DNA from 3 places in the Nocardioides daedukensis genome. Region 3 is predicted to be linked to each of the others. Evidence: predicted binding sites of a transcription regulator. Region 3 holds the regulator's gene; each other region holds the start of a gene.

Region 1 (5,270 bases), 1.3 Mb from region 3:
GGCCAGACCATTCCCTACGCGGACTTCGTGGCGCCGGGGATGCTCGCGGCCAGTGCGTTCAACGGTGCGCTGATGGACTCGACGTACAACGTCTTCTTCAAGCTGAAGTACGACAAGCTCTACGACCAGATGCTCGCCACGCCGCTGACCACCGCCGACGTGGCTCGCGGGGAGATCCTGTGGGGTCAGCTGCGCGGCGCCTCCTACTCGGCGGCGTTCCTGCTGGTGATGCTGGCGATGGGGATGATCCACTCGTGGTGGGCGATCCTGGCGTTGCCGGCGGCGCTGCTGATCGGGTTCGCGTTCAGTGCCGTGTGCATGGGGCTGACCACCTACATGAAGTCGTTCCAGGACTTCGACAAGATCACCCTGCTGCAGCTGCCGATGTTCCTGTTCTCCGCGACTTTCTTCCCGATCACCGCCTTCGACGGCGTGACCCGCTGGATCGTCGAGGCGACGCCGCTCTATCGGGGTGTGGTGCTCTGCCGTGAGCTGACCACGGGGGCGCTGTCCTGGGCGAGTGCGGTGTCGGTGATCTACCTCGTGGTGATGGGCGTGCTCGGGCTGATCCTGGTACGCCGCCGCCTGGACAAGCTCCTGCTGACCTGAGGGCCGGGCCTACGGCAGGGTGACCAGCATCCGCTGGTACCAGGCCACGTCGATCCACTGCCCGAACTTCCAGCCGACCTCCCGGAGCTGCCCGGTCTTCTCGAAGCCGCAGGCCAGATGGAGCCGTTCACTGGCCGGGTTGGGCAGCGCCACCAGTGCGACCGCGGTGTGCACCCCGGAGACCGCCATCGTCTCCAGGAGTGCGGGATAGAGGAGCTTGCCGACGCCCTTGCCCCGCACCGACTCGTCGAGATAGATCGAGGTCTCACGGGTGGTGTCATAGGCCGGGCGGGGCCGATAGGACCACGAGTAGGCATAGCCGACCACATTGTCGTCGTCGTCGACGCCGACGAGGAGATGATCACCCGGGTGGTCGCCGTCGAGTCGGGCGCGCCAGTAGTCCAGGTCCGGTGCGTCGAGGTCGAAAGTGGCCAGCGACGTGTCCACCGCGTGGGAGTAGATCGCTGCGATGTCCTCGAGATCTTGCTCGGTCGCAGAACGGGTGGCGTAGTCAGGCATAACCTCCATGTTCGCAGGTCGGGACTCGTGCCCTTCGACCCGTCGGTCACAATGTGGGCGTGAGCGCAGCAGAGGGCATCGTGCCGGACACCAAGGACTGGACCTGGGTCATCGACTCCCGGTGCCCCGAATGCGGCTTCGACGCGGGCGCCACACCTCCCACGTCCGTCGCCGCACTGATCCGGGAGAACGCCGAGCTGTGGCCCGAGGTGCTGGGTCGCCCCGACGTCGCGCAACGGCCCACGCCCAGCGTGTGGTCGCCGCTCGAATATGCCTGCCACGTGCGCGACGTGCACCGGGTGTTCCTCGAGCGGGTGCAGTCCATGCTCGATCAGGATGCGCCGGAGTTCGCCAACTGGGACCAGGACGTCGCCGCCCTCGAGGGTGACTACGCGGGCCGATCCCCGGCAGTGGTCGCGGGTGAGCTGAGCGCGTTCGCCGACGCGGTGGCCACGGCGTACGACGAGGTGCCCGACCACTCGGACGGGGACGCTGCCTGGCAGCGGAGCGGCCTGCGGAGCAACGGTTCCGCCTTCACCCTCGCCACGATCGCGGTCTACCACCTGCACGACGTGGTCCACCATGCGTGGGACGTGTCGGCCACCTTGTCGGCCACCGTGGCGTCGCCGGGAACGTCAATGCCGGGGACGCAGGACCCGCAGGCATGAGGCACACCGAGTTCTGGGACCGGATGGAGGCTGCGCTCGGCTCCGGTTATGCGCGCTCCTGGGCGGAGACGCATGCGGTCAGTGAGCTCGGCTCACGCACCGTGAACGAAGCGCTGGCGGCGGGGGACACTCCCAAGGAGGTCTGGCTCGCGGTGTGGAAGGCGCTGGACCTGCCGCTCGTGGATCGCTGAATCGTCCCGCGTGTCGCGGAGTTGATCGAACAGGTGTTCGGTCTATTCTGGGGGCGTCGACCGGGGTTGTCCACAGCCCTGAAGGTGGTCGACACCCATTGTCGGTGGTCCGGTCTAACGTCCGTGGCATCACATCGACCTCATCTGACAAGGACGTGAACCCCATGGCTGGAGACCGCGGCAAGGCCCTCGACGTAGCCCTCGCCAACATCGAGAAGCAGTTCGGCAAGGGCTCGGTGATGCGCCTCGGCGACGAGACCCGCGCACCGCTCGAGATCATCCCGACCGGCTCGATCGCACTCGATGTCGCCCTCGGCCTGGGCGGTCTCCCGCGCGGCCGTGTGGTCGAGATCTATGGCCCCGAGTCCTCCGGTAAGACCACCGTCGCCCTCCACGCCGTCGCCAACGCGCAGGCAGCCGGCGGCATCGTGGCCTTCATCGACGCCGAGCACGCGCTCGACCCCGAATATGCCAAGAACCTCGGCGTCGACACCGACGCCCTGCTGGTCTCCCAGCCCGACTCGGGTGAGCAGGCGCTGGAGATCGCAGACATGCTGATCCGTTCCGGTGCCCTCGACCTGATCGTCATCGACTCCGTGGCCGCGCTCGTTCCCCGGGCCGAGATCGAGGGCGAGATGGGTGACAGCCACGTCGGCCTACAGGCTCGACTGATGAGCCAGGCGCTGCGAAAGATGACCGGTGCCCTGAACAACTCCGGCACCACCGCGATCTTCATCAACCAGTTGCGCGAGAAGATCGGCGTGATGTTCGGTTCGCCGGAGACCACCACGGGTGGTCGGGCGCTGAAGTTCTACTCCTCGGTCCGTCTCGACGTGCGTCGCATCGAGACCCTGAAGGACGGCACCGACATGGTCGGCAACCGGACCCGGGTCAAGGTCGTCAAGAACAAGGTCGCGCCGCCGTTCAAGCAGGCAGAGTTCGACATCATGTACGGCAAGGGCATTTCCCGCGAGGGTGGCCTGATCGACGTCGGCGTCGAGGCGGGCCTGGTCCGCAAGGCCGGCGCTTGGTACACCTACGAGGGTGACCAGCTCGGGCAGGGCAAGGAGAACGCGCGCACGTTCCTCAAGGACAACCCGGACCTGGCCAACGAGCTGGAGAAGAAGATCCTGGAGAAGCTCGGCGTCGGTCCGTCCGTTGCCGACCCGGCCGACGCGCTTGCCGAAGAGCCGACGAACATCGACTTCTGACGATGTCCTCCTCCACTCCCGAGTGGCAAGGTGACGTCAGTGCTGGGGTGGACGCCTGGGTGGCGTCCGCCCCGGACTGGGTGGTCGACGCCGTGCGCGAGTCGACCGGCGGCGATGTCGGTTCGAGCGCTGAGCTCGATCACCAGGCAGCCGGCGCGCAAACATTCGGCGCGCAGACATCCGGCAACCGAACATTCGGCACCCAGGCTCCGGACGACGCCGGTGCCGAGGATTCGTCCTCGCGCAGCGGCAGACGCTCCGCACGGGGCACCCGAAGCGCTCGAGGTGCTCGGGGTGCTCGGGGCAGTGGGGGCGCTTGGGGCGAGGGTGGCCGCAGTGGCAACCGTCGCCGTGGTTCCGGCCGGACACAGGAGCCTCCCGAGGACCGTGACCTCGGCCCCGAGCCCGATCACGAGGCCGTGGCGCGCAAGATCCTGCTGGACCAGCTGACCGGCCAGGCGCGTTCGCGTGCCGAACTGGCCACCAAGCTGGCCAAAAAGGACGTTCCCGAGGACATCGCGACGACGCTGCTCGACCGGTTCGAGGAAGTCGGACTGATCGATGACGAGGCCTTCGCCCGTGCCTGGATCGCCTCGCGGCAGCCCGGCAAGGGACTGGCTCGACGCGCCCTTGCCCAGGAGCTGCGCCGCAAGGGGATCGACGACGAGGTGGCGCGCGACGCGCTCGACGAGATCGATCCCGATGACGAGGAGTCCGCTGCCCGGCTGCTGGTGCGCAAGAAGCTGCGCACGATGCGCGCTCTCGAGCCCAACGTGGCCACCCGACGTCTGGTCGGGATGCTCGCCCGGAAGGGTTATCCACCCGGTCTCGCGTTCCGGGTGGTCCGCGAAGAGCTCAACGCCGACCCTGATGACCCGGACACGGGTGGGGTCGACCAGGTCGCGGGCGACTGGTGAGTTGCCACTGGTGACTGGGTGACCAGTGGGTGGGCGACGCCGGCCGGAGGTTCCCGGATCCCCGTTGCCGCTCACGACTTCCACCCCCGACGGCCTGAGTGGAAACGCACTAGGCTCCACCCATGTCCGAGCACATCTGCGTTCGACACGGTGGGCGTGAGCTGAGCGGTGTGGCCCGTGCGGACGAGTCCTGGGCCAAGGCAGCGCGGCGCATCGCGGCGAGTGTCACCGGAGACCCGGTGGCCCTGGACCTGTCGGGTGAGGTGAAGCTGTTCTGCGTGGAGCCCGACGTGCGGGTGGCCCTGCGACCGATGACTCGCGGTGACCTGCCCGACGTCTCCCGCTGGCGATCCACCGGGCACGTGCACCGGTGGTGGGCCACCGACGGCTCCCCGGACCTGGAGACGGTGACCGCGGCCTACGGGCCCGACATCGACGGTCAGACCCCCACCCGGAGGTGGGTGGTGGAGGTGAACGGGCGCTCGATCGGGTTCATCCAGGACTACCGCATCGCCGACTATCCCGACTTCGCGCTGCTTGCCGGCGCCCCGGACGCGATCGGGCTCGACTATGCGATCGGGGAGGAAGCCTGGCTCGGGCGCGGCATCGGCGTACGCATGCTGTGGGCGTGGATCGAGCGCACCCGGCACCGGTTCCCGCAGGCCACCACCTACTTCGCGGCACCCGACCACCGCAACGCAGCGTCGCTACGGATCCTGGCCAAGGCCGGGTTCGTCGAAGGAGTGTGGTTCGACGAACCCCAGAGCGATGGCAGCACGGCGACCGTGGTCGGCAACAGTCTCGATGTCCTCCGGATCGCCGGGTGAGATCGACGCGGAGCGGGGTTCTCGGAATGGCGGCGACCGGACGCTGTCCGCTCGCCATAGGGTGAGTCCATGACCGACGCGCTCTTCTCAGGCCTCCTGCGCCTGCCGACCGGTCCGGTCGACCTTTCTGCGATCGACACCCACGCCAAGCCCGGCTTCGACGGCAACAAGGACGACGGTGAGCGGGCGCTCGCCGACCTCGGGCCCGAGCTCGCCGACATGCAGGAACAGCTCTTCGCCGAGCGCACCACCGGCTCGACTCGTCGCGTGCTGCTCGTGCTGCAAGGCATGGACACCTCCGGCAAGGGTGGGGTGATCCGCCACGCCA
Region 2 (5,270 bases), 1.3 Mb from region 3:
CGCTCGTGGCGCCGCGCGGCCGTGCAGCACCAGCCCACAACGCCAGGCCCTCCACATCCCCGGCATCAGCGGCCGCGGCTCTGAGCGGCTTCGTCAGGTGGTGCACGTTCGGGTACGCCGACGGCGCGAGGCCGTCGTACTCCCGGACGAAGTCGTTGACCAGTGCCCGCGCCCATCGTCCGCTGAACGCCCGCGTCACCGTGGCTTCGGGGAACCTTCCCGAGGTCAACGCGGCCTTGTGCAGGGTAGAGGCCTTCGATTCCTCGCAGGCCAGGAAGAGGGTCCCGACCGCGACCGACAGCGCGCCCGCAGCGAGCAGGTCGCTGACATCTTCCGCACTTCCGACTCCGCCGGCAGCGATGACCGGGAGCCCGGTCGCGGTGGCCGTCGCAGTCACGACCTCGGCGGTGACCAGCTCATTGGGGACGTCGGCGACGTTCCAGGTGCCGCGGTGCCCACCCGCCCCGCACCCCTGGGCGACGAGGAAGTCCGCGCCCAGACCGGCGGCGCGTTGTGCTTCGTCGGCAGAGGTGACGGTGAACCCCACCTTCGTGCCCACCTGTTGCAGTGCCACGACGCTCTCGACCGGCACCGGGCCGAAGGTCAGTGAGACCGCGTCAACGGGGTGCGCGACGAGCCACGCGACCTTCTCCTCGAACGCATCCGTGTCGTACGTCGGCTGCCCCGGCGTCGCCCCGAGCCGCGCGGCCACGGGTTCCAGTGCGGCGCGATAGCCAGCGAGCGAAGGGGCGAACTCGAGAGTGCGATCGACCTGCGGCGTGAACAGGTTGATCGCCACGGGTGCGGTGGTCAGGGTCCGGTAGGCCGCGACCTCCGACGCCATCGCGGACACCGACAGATAGCCGGCGGCGAGGAACCCCAACCCGCCGTGCGAGGACACCGCTGCGGCCAGCTCGGGAGTGGAGGCGCCGGCCATCGGCGCGCAGACGACAGGGGAGGGGCGGTCGAGGAACGACATGCTTCGAGAGTAGGGGAGGCGCGATGGGATGATCCGACCATGTCTTCCCCGACCATCGGCGTCTTCGCTCTCCAGGGCGATGTCCGCGAGCACCTGCACACGTTGACGAATCTCGGCACGATCGCGATCCCGGTCCGTCGCGAGACGGAGCTCGCGCGCTGCGACGGCTTCATCATCCCGGGTGGGGAGTCCACCACGATGTACAAGCTGGCCCGCACCTTCGAGCTCTTCGAGCCGTTGCGCCAACGTATCCGCGAGGGCATGCCGACGTTCGGGACCTGCGCCGGGATGATCATGCTCGCCGACCACGTCATCGACGGCACCAAGGACCAGGAGACGCTCGGCGGGCTGGACATCACCGTTCGTCGCAACGCCTTCGGAAGGCAGGTCGACTCGTTCGAGGGTGACCTCGACTTCGCCGACTTTCCCGACAAGGTGCACGCGATCTTCATCCGCGCCCCCTGGGTCGAGCAGGTCGGACCGGGAGTGGAGGTCCTTGCCCAGATCGATGACGGGCCCGCAACAGGTAGGATCGTCGCCGTCCGAGAAGGCCACGTGATGGCCACGTCGTTCCACCCGGAAGTCGGTGGAGACGACCGGATCCATCGTCAGTTCGTGGATCTCGTCAGCACCAAGAGTTAGGGAGCGCATGTCCGGTCACTCCAAGTGGGCAACCACCAAGCACAAGAAGGCAGCGATCGATGCCAAGCGCGGCAAGCTCTTCGCCAAGCTGATCAAGAACATCGAGATCGCGGCCAAGATGGGTGGCCCTGACCTGAGCGGAAACCCGACGCTCTTCGACGCCGTGCAGAAGGCCAAGAAGCAGTCGGTGCCCAACAAGAACATCGACTCCGCGGTCAAGCGCGGCGGCGGGCTGGAGGACGGCGGAGTCGACTACGAGACGATCATGTATGAGGTCTACGGCTCGGCCGGCGTCGCGCTCCTCGTCGAGTGTCTGACCGACAACCGCAACCGGGCCGCGATGGAGGTCCGCACCGCGGTCACCCGCAACGGGGGCACGTTGGCAGACCCCGGCTCGGTCTCGCGACTGTTCACCCGCAAGGGCGTCGTGCTGGTGCCCAAGAGCCAGGAGGACAAGACTGTCGAGGAGGACGACGTCCTCGAGGCCACTCTGGACGCCGGCGCGGAGGACGTGAACGACCACGGCGACTCGTGGCGGGTGCTCAGCGAGTCCGGCGACGTGGTCGCCGTTCGCACCGCGCTCCAGGACGCCGGCCTCGACTATGACTCGGCCGAGGTGGAGTTCGTTGCCAGCCTCGACATCCCGGTCGACGCCGAGGCCGCCACGAAGATCTTCAAGCTCGTCGACGCGCTCGAGGACCTCGACGACGTGCAGAACGTGTTCAGCAACATCGACGTCCCCGAGGACGTGATGGCCGAGCTCGAGGCCGCCGAGGACTGAGCTCCTGGTCGGGCCGCCCAGCCCGTGAACAGCAGGACGGGGACGCCGTACACACGGCGTCCCCGTCTGCGTTGCAGCGTGTCGCGACCGGCCGGTCGACGCCCGCTTGTTAGCGTGTGTCCGAACAGGTGTTCGGACGAGAGTGGGACCAAGAATGCGCGTGCTCGGGATCGACCCCGGCCTGACCCGCTGCGGCATGGGCGTGGTCGACGGTGACGTCGGTCGTCCCCTGACGATGGTGGACGTCAACGTCCTGCGGACCTCCGCGAGCGAGCCGGTCCCGATCCGACTGGTGACGATCGAGAAGGGTGTCGACGCATGGATCGAGGAGTTCCAGCCCGACGCCGTTGCGATCGAACGCGTCTTTGCCCGCTCGGACGTCAGCACCGTGATGGGCACTGCCCAGGCCAGCGGCATCGCGATGGTCTGCGCGGCGCGCCGCGGCATCCCGGTCGCGCTGCACACGCCGAGCGAGGTCAAGGCGGCGGTCTCCGGGAGCGGTCGCGCCGACAAGGCGCAGGTCACCGCGATGGTCACCCGCATCCTCCGGCTGAGCGCGCCACCCAAGCCGGCCGACGCCGCTGACGCACTCGCCCTGGCCATCACCCACATCTGGCGCGGTGGCGCACAGTCGCGCATCGAAGCCGCCCTGCTCAAGGCAGGCAAGCGTTGAGTCACATCGTGAAGGGATCTGCTCAGTGATCGCATTCGTCCGTGGCAAGGTCGCCGGGGTCACCCTCTCCAGCGCCGTCCTCGAGGTCGGGGGAGTCGGGCTGGAGCTGATGTGTACGCCGGGCACGCTCGCCACCCTGCGCACCGGCGACGAGGCGATCCTGCCCACCAGCATGGTGGTGCGCGAGGACTCGCTGACCCTGTTCGGGTTCCTCGACGACGACGAGAAGTCCTGCTTCGAGCTGCTGCAGACCGCCAGCGGCGTCGGACCGAAGCTGGCCCAGGCCGCACTGGCCGTGCTCAGCCCCGACGACCTGCGGATGGCGATCAGCGGCGAGGACGTCAAGACGCTGACCAAGGTCCCGGGCATCGGGCAGAAGGGCGCGCAGCGGATCATCCTCGAGCTCAAGGACCGGATCGGAGCACCGGTCGGCGCCGGCCAGAGCACCCGTACCGGTGTGCCGGCCCCGGCCATCGGCTGGCGGGACCAGGTCCACCAGGGCCTGGTCGGTCTCGGCTGGTCGACCAAGGAGGCCGAGAAGGCCGTCGACGCCGTCGCTCCCACCGCCGCGGACTCACCTGATGTCGGTGCCCTGCTGCGTGCTGCGCTCCAGTCCCTGCGGAAGGCCTGAGCGTGGACTACGACGCGACCGACCGGTTCAGCGAGGCCGAGGAGGCCGAGATCCAGCGGATCGTCGCCGCCGACGCGACCGGCGACGAGCGAGCCATCGAAGCTGCGCTGCGCCCCAAGTCACTCGACGAGGTCATCGGCCAGCAGCGGGTCCGCGAACAGCTCGGACTCGTCCTCGAGGCCGCCCGGGCCCGAGGCCGCGCCCCCGACCACGTCCTGCTCTCCGGTCCGCCGGGCCTGGGCAAGACCACCTTGGCGATGATCATCGCCGCCGAGATGGGCTCACCCCTACGGCTCACCAGCGGGCCGGCGATCACCCATGCCGGTGACCTGGCCGCGATCATCTCCGGGCTCAACGAGGGCGACGTGCTCTTCGTCGACGAGATCCACCGGATGTCGCGCGCCGCCGAAGAGATGCTCTACATGGCGATGGAGGACTTCCGGGTCGACGTCATCATCGGCAAGGGGCCGGGTGCGACGGCGATCCCGCTCGAGATCCCGCCGTTCACCCTGGTCGGAGCGACCACGCGCGCGGGGCTCCTGCCCGGGCCGCTGCGCGACCGGTTCGGCTTCACCGCACACCTCGAGTTCTATGAGCCCGAGGACCTCGACCAGATCGTGCACCGCAGCGCCGGGCTCCTCGACGTACACCTCACCGCAGAAGGTTCCGCCGAGATCGCCGGGCGGTCCCGGGGTACGCCGCGGATCGCCAACCGGCTCCTGCGCCGGGTGCGTGACTATGCCCAGGTCCGGGCCGACGGGACGGTCACCCGCGACGTGGCGATGTCCGCCCTCGAGCTCTACGAGGTCGACACACTGGGCCTTGACCGGCTCGACCGCGGTGTGATCGACGTGCTCTGCCGGCGATTCGGCGGGGGACCGGTGGGGCTCTCCACGCTGGCTGTCGCGGTGGGTGAGGAGCGCGAGACCGTCGAGGAGGTGGCCGAGCCCTTCCTGGTGCGCAACGGCTTCCTCGCCCGCACCCCGCGAGGCCGGATCGCCACCCCCGCGGCCTGGGCGCACCTCGGTCTGGTGCCTCCGGCGCCGGGAGTGACGGATGCGACTCTCTTCGAGGACTGAAACCCGGCTAGACTGCCTGCGGCCCGGATCGTCCCGGTGCCGCTGCACCGAGTCACTCCGCCATGTCTGAGAGGTTTCTCTTGAAGGACCTGCTGTCCTTGCTGCCCATCGTCGGGATCTTCCTGATCTTCTGGCTCTTCGTGATCCGACCGGCGTCGCGACGCCAGAAGGAGCTCCGTGAGGTCCAGCAGGCGCTGGTCGTCGGCGACGAGGTGATCACCAACAGCGGCTTCTTCGGCGTGATCGACTCCTTCGACGGTGACCGCATCGGCCTGCGCATCGCCCCCGACGTGGTGGTGACCATCGCCCGTCAGGCCATCGTCGGCAAGCCCCGCGAGGAGGGCGAGCCCGGCTCGGACTCCGCCGGCGACCGTGCGGTTGACCAGCCCGGCGACGACCGCAACGCCCCCGGGGAGGGCTGAGGATTGTCCGCTGCCGCCGAGGACGCGCTGAAGCGCCTCGTTGTCGACGTGAGCGACTATCCG
Region 3 (5,270 bases):
CGCCGGTGAGCCTGCTCTTGCCACGTTGCGCGAGGACGTGCTCGACAAGGCACTGGCCCTCGACTCGGCGCGCGTGGAGGAGGCCGGCACCGGTGACCTGCTCTCCCGGGTGGGTGACGACGCCCGGACGGTGGCCAACTCGCTGACCGAGATCGTGCCGACCCTGGTGAACTCGCTGGTCCTGGTCACGTTCACGGCTGTCGGCCTCTTCGCCCTCGACTGGCGACTCGGACTGGCCGGTCTGGGTGCGGCGCCGTTCTATGCGATGGCGCTGCGGTGGTACCTGCCGAAGTCCGGACCGTTCTATGCCCGCGAGCGAGTCGCCCAGGGCGAGCGGGCGCAGGTGATGGTCAGCGGGCTCCAGGGCGCCGCGACCGTGCGCGCGTTCGGGATGTCCTCGGGCCAGGTCGCCACGATCGAGAACCGATCCGCCCAGGCGCGTGACATCTCGATGACGGTGTTCCGGCTGCTCACCCGCTTCGGCGCCCGGTCCAACCGGGCCGAGCTGATCGGTCTGCTGCTGGTGCTGACCACCGGCTTCTGGCTGGTCCGCGCCGACTCGACCTCGGTCGGCGCGGTCACCGCGGCGGCGCTCTACTTCCACCGGTTGTTCAACCCGATCAACGCGCTGCTCTACATCTTCGACGCGGTGCAGTCGACGGGCGCCTCGCTCTCCCGACTGGCCGGCGTCTCCCTGCTGCCGGATGCTCCCGAGCGCCCGGGGTCACTGCCCGAAGCGCCCGGACCACTGGTGCTTACCGGCATCGACCACTCCTATGTGCCAGGACGTCCGGTGCTGTCGGGTGTCTCTCTCAGCATCGCTCCCGGCGAGCGGGTCGCACTGGTCGGCGCGACCGGTGCTGGCAAGACCACGCTGGGTGCCATCGCCGCCGGCGTACTGCCTCCCTCGTCGGGCTCGGTCACCCTGGCCGGCACCGCCATCGGCGACCTGTCCACGTCCCTGCTCCGCTCGCGGGTGGCGTTGATCAGCCAGGACTTCCACGTCTTCGCCGGCACCGTGCGCGAGGCGGTGACCCTGGTCGACGCCTCGGCCACGGACGCCCAGGTCCTCGCCGCCCTCGACCTGGTCCACGCGTCCCGCTGGGTCTCGTTGCTGCCCGAGGGCCTGGACACCGTGATCGGCACCGGTTCGCACCCGGTGACACCTGCCCAGGCGCAGCAGCTGGCGCTGGCACGGATCGCACTGGCCGATCCCTGGTACGTCGTCCTGGACGAGGCCACTGCCGAGGCAGGCTCGGCCGGCGCGCGCGAGCTCGAGGAGGCCGCACTCGCGGTCACCTCGGGACGTGGCGCCCTGGTCGTCGCCCACCGCCTGACCCAGTCGGCAACCGCGGACCGGGTGCTGGTGTTGCACGAGGGCGTGGTCGTCGAGGAGGGCTCGCACGACGAGCTGCTCGCGGCCGACGGTCGTTATGCCGAGCTCTGGGCCGCCTGGTCCAGCTGAGGCTCCGCCGTCCCCGCTTCGCCGCTCCCTGCCCTTTGTCGCCGACCCGTCGTGAATTCGCATTCTGTCCGCGACACGCATCGAACATTTGTTCGCCCGGGGCTTGATTTGTTCGAACAGGTGCTCTAACTTCGTACATGTGTTCGATCGAACGTCTGATCGAGCGGCACCCGTTGTCGGTGGTCGCCATTAGACATAGCTCGACACCGACCAACCCCCTTCCCCGGAGGTCTTCTGATGAGCACCATGACCCTCACCCCCAGCATTCCGAGCTTCCGCACGTCGCAGGTTCGCCTGACCCGTCGCGGCCGCCTCGTGGTCTTCGTCGCCGCACTGCTCTTCGTGCTGGCCGGCGCGGTGTTCCTCGGAACCTCCTCGGTGGCAAGCAACAACGAGTCGGGCTCCGAGCAGCAGACCGAGGTGATCATGGTCGGCTATGGCGAGACCCTCTGGGGCATCTCGTCCGACCTCGCCGAGGACGGCAGCGTGCGCGACATGATGGCCACGATCAAGGACCTCAACGCCCTGGACTCGTCGATGCTCGTCGCCGGCCAGGAGATCCACGTCCCGGTCACCGACTGACCGGACACCACAGTTTTCTGCAGGTCGCCTCGACCCCGGCCTGCAGATGGGGAAGACAAGGGGCGGGATCCGGGCGATCCCGCCCCTTGGCGCATTTCACGACGGCGCATTTCACCGCCCAGAACACCGCGACATGACGCCGCGACACGTTCGAACAGGTGTTTGAACATGCCGCCTCCGACGGCTAGCGTGAGACCCAACACGGCGCAGCACCCCTCTTGCAGGACGACCAGCACAGCGGAAGGCAGATCCATGGCACCGAAGGACCCGAAGGCAAAGGTCACCTCCCTACCCGACGGGCCCCCGGACGCCACCGGCCTGACCCCGCGCCAACAGCGGATCCTGACCACGCTGCGCGAGTCGATCGAGACCCGCGGCTATCCCCCGAGCATGCGCGAGATCGGCGAGACGGTGGGACTGACCAGCTCCTCCTCGGTCTCCCACCAGCTCAAGGTGCTCGAGGCCAAGGGCTTCATCAAGCGCGACCCCAACCGCCCCCGCGCCATCCAGGTCTTCATGCCCGAGACCGCTGCCGCATCCCGCGCCGTGGGCAGCGCCGACGAGGTCGACTACGACGAGACCGGCATCGGCGACGCCATGCCGGCTGCGACCTACGTCCCGATCGTCGGCCGGATCGCTGCCGGTGGCCCGATCCTCGCCGAGGAGCGCGTCGAGGAGATCTTCCCGCTGCCCAAGTCCCTGGTCGGCGACGGCACCCTGTTCCTGCTCGAGGTCTCCGGTGACTCGATGATCGACGCGGCCATCTGCAACGGCGACTACGTCGTCATCCGCCAGGAGCAGACCGCCCGCAACGGCGAGATCGTCGCCGCCCTGATCGATGGCGAAGCCACCGTCAAGACGTTGCAGCGCAAGGACGGCCAGGTCTGGTTGATGCCGCACAACGACGCCTACGACCCGATCGACGGCAACAACGCCTCCATTCTCGGTGTCGTCACCGCGGTGCTGCGCAAGGTGTGAACCAAAGGTGTGAACCAATCGGCGACGTCCTGGTGAACGATTGGTTCTCACATCCGTCGGGCGTCACCTTGAGGCCTTGGCCGTCGTTCAATGAGGCGTGACCACCGCATCCGTTGATCGTCGTACCGTCATCAAGGGCTCCGCAGCCGCCGCCGGCACCGCCACCATCGTGGCCGCAAGCGGGTCCACCGCCTCGGGCGCTTCTGCCTACTTCGCCCACGGCGTGGCCTCGGGCGACCCGATGCCGGACCGGGTGGTGATCTGGACCCGCGTCACGCCGACGTCGACCTCCACGCCCGGCTCGGGCAAGGGCCCGCGGGTCTGGGTCGACTACGAGGTCGCCACCGACCAGGCCTTCCGGCGGATCGTGAAGAAGGGCCGGATCGCCACCGGTGCGAGCGACGACCACACCGTCAAGCTCGACGTCACCGGGCTCCAGCCGGCCCGGTGGTACTTCTACCGGTTCTCCTACAAGGGCCGCTTCAGCCGCGTCGGCCGCACCCGCACCGCCCCCGCGCACTCCTCCACCCCGAGCCGCGTGCGCCTGGGCATGGTCTCGTGCTCGAACCTGCAGGCCGGTTGGTTCAGCGCCTACCGCCACCTGGCCAAGCGCAACGACCTGCACGCGATCGTCCACCTCGGCGACTACATCTACGAATACGGCCCCGGCCAGTACGGCTACGGCAACGACAACGTCGACATCCGCAAGCACGCGCCGGCGCGCGAGATGGTCAGCCTGGCCGACTACCGCCAGCGCCACGCGCAGTACAAGCGCGACGCCGACCTGCAGGAGCTGCACGCCCGCTATCCGTTCATCGTCACCTGGGACGACCACGAGGTGACCAACGACGCCAACAAGGAGGGTGCCGAGAACCACGACGCCAGCGAAGGCAGCTGGCTCACCCGTCGTGCACGCAGCCACCGGGCGTACGACGAGTGGATGCCGGTGCGGATGAGTGGCACTGCCGCACTCGGGGACGGCACCCGCCTGTTCCGCACCCTGCGCTTCGGCCAGCTGGCCGAGCTGAGCATGCTCGACCTGCGCACCTATCGCAGCACACCGGTGGAGTCACCTGCCTCCGGTGAGGCCAGCTCCTCGGAACGCAGCATCGCCGGCGCACAACAGCTCGCCTGGCTCAAGAAGAACCTCACCAGCGAGCGGGCCCAGTGGAAGCTGGTCGGCAACCCGGTGATGATCGCCCCGGTCACCTTCGGCACCGTCCCCGACGCGCTGATCGATCCGATCAACGACGTCACCAAGCTGTTGCCCGAGGACGGCGTGGCCTACAACATCGACCAGTGGGACGGCTACACCCACGATCGCCGCGTGCTCTTCGAGCACATCCGCGACCAGGGGATCACCGACACGGTCTTCCTCACCGGCGACATCCACTCCGCCTGGGCGTGCGAGCTCCCCTTCGACCCGGGCAGCTATCCCGTGGTCCGCGAGAATGCCGGCGTGGAGTTCGTCTGCACCTCGGTCACCAGCAACAACCTCAAGGACATCCTCGGCGTCCAGCGCCGGACCGCATCGGTCGCGGTCGAGACCATCCTGACCGCCGCCAACCCACACATCCGCCACCTCAACTTCGACGACCACGGCTACTCGGTCCTCGACGTCACCTCGGCCCGGGTGCAGTGCGACTACTACGCAATCGGAGACAGAGCAGTGAAGAGCACCGGACTCACCTGGCAGGCCTCGTGGCAGACGCTCGCGGGCACCCAGCAGCTGCGCCGCGTCCACACCCCGGTGGGTGGTGCGTGATGTGTGAGGACAACGGCTCCGGGTTCGCCGCGATCCCCGACCTCGCCACCGGCGAGGAAGCGGTGACCGCGGATCGTCGTACCCTGCTCAAGGTCGCCGGTGCCGGGGGTGCCGGACTCGTCTTCTCCAGCGCCCTGGGTGCGGCGCCTGCCACGGCCGCGCCGTTCAACCGCAAGCGCTGCTACGTGCTGGTGATCGACGGTTGCCGTCCCGACGAGATCGGCGGTGGCCTGATGCCCAACACCAAGCGGCTGCGCGACTCGGGGATGAACTTCCCCCGGGCCCGGTCCCTGCCGATCATGGAGACCATCCCCAACCACGTGATGATGATGACCGGGATGCGGCCGGACAAGACCGGAGTGCCGGCCAACTCGATCTATGACCGCAACGCCAAGGTCGTGCGCGACATGGACCGGCCCAGCGACCTGCGTGCCGACACGATCATCTCCCAGATCAACCGCAGCGGCCGAACCACCGCGA

The links. The regulator LexA, encoded in region 3, represses DNA repair genes until DNA is damaged. The targets are predictions, from matches to a motif close to TCGAACANNTGTTCGA.
Region 1: a site for LexA is predicted at 2,013-2,028, ahead of recA (recombinase RecA). Genes of this name have one in related genera too.
Region 2: a site for LexA is predicted at 2,523-2,538, ahead of ruvC (crossover junction endodeoxyribonuclease RuvC). Genes of this name have one in related genera too.

The regions. Positions count from the first base shown of each region.
Region 1 covers NZ_JACCAA010000001.1:267,096-272,365, forward strand. The annotation lists gene BJ980_RS01295 (ABC transporter permease) at 1-609, shown strand, start outside; gene BJ980_RS01300 (GNAT family N-acetyltransferase) at 619-1,128, opposite strand; gene BJ980_RS01305 (DinB family protein) at 1,188-1,796, shown strand; gene BJ980_RS01310 (DUF3046 domain-containing protein) at 1,793-1,987, shown strand; gene recA (recombinase RecA) at 2,152-3,198, shown strand; gene BJ980_RS01320 (regulatory protein RecX) at 3,201-4,115, shown strand; gene BJ980_RS01325 (GNAT family N-acetyltransferase) at 4,238-4,942, shown strand; gene BJ980_RS01330 (polyphosphate kinase 2 family protein) at 5,012-5,270, shown strand, end outside.
Region 2 covers NZ_JACCAA010000001.1:305,007-310,276, forward strand. The annotation lists gene BJ980_RS01525 (nitronate monooxygenase) at 1-979, opposite strand, end outside; gene pdxT (pyridoxal 5'-phosphate synthase glutaminase subunit PdxT) at 1,019-1,621, shown strand; gene BJ980_RS01535 (YebC/PmpR family DNA-binding transcriptional regulator) at 1,629-2,402, shown strand; gene ruvC (crossover junction endodeoxyribonuclease RuvC) at 2,557-3,075, shown strand; gene ruvA (Holliday junction branch migration protein RuvA) at 3,101-3,706, shown strand; gene ruvB (Holliday junction branch migration DNA helicase RuvB) at 3,709-4,785, shown strand; gene yajC (preprotein translocase subunit YajC) at 4,848-5,207, shown strand; gene BJ980_RS01560 (adenine phosphoribosyltransferase) at 5,211-5,270, shown strand, end outside.
Region 3 covers NZ_JACCAA010000001.1:1,559,803-1,565,072, forward strand. The annotation lists gene BJ980_RS07720 (ABC transporter ATP-binding protein) at 1-1,465, shown strand, start outside; gene BJ980_RS07725 (LysM peptidoglycan-binding domain-containing protein) at 1,703-2,047, shown strand; gene lexA (transcriptional repressor LexA) at 2,300-3,025, shown strand; gene BJ980_RS07735 (alkaline phosphatase D family protein) at 3,123-4,790, shown strand; gene BJ980_RS07740 (alkaline phosphatase family protein) at 4,790-5,270, shown strand, end outside.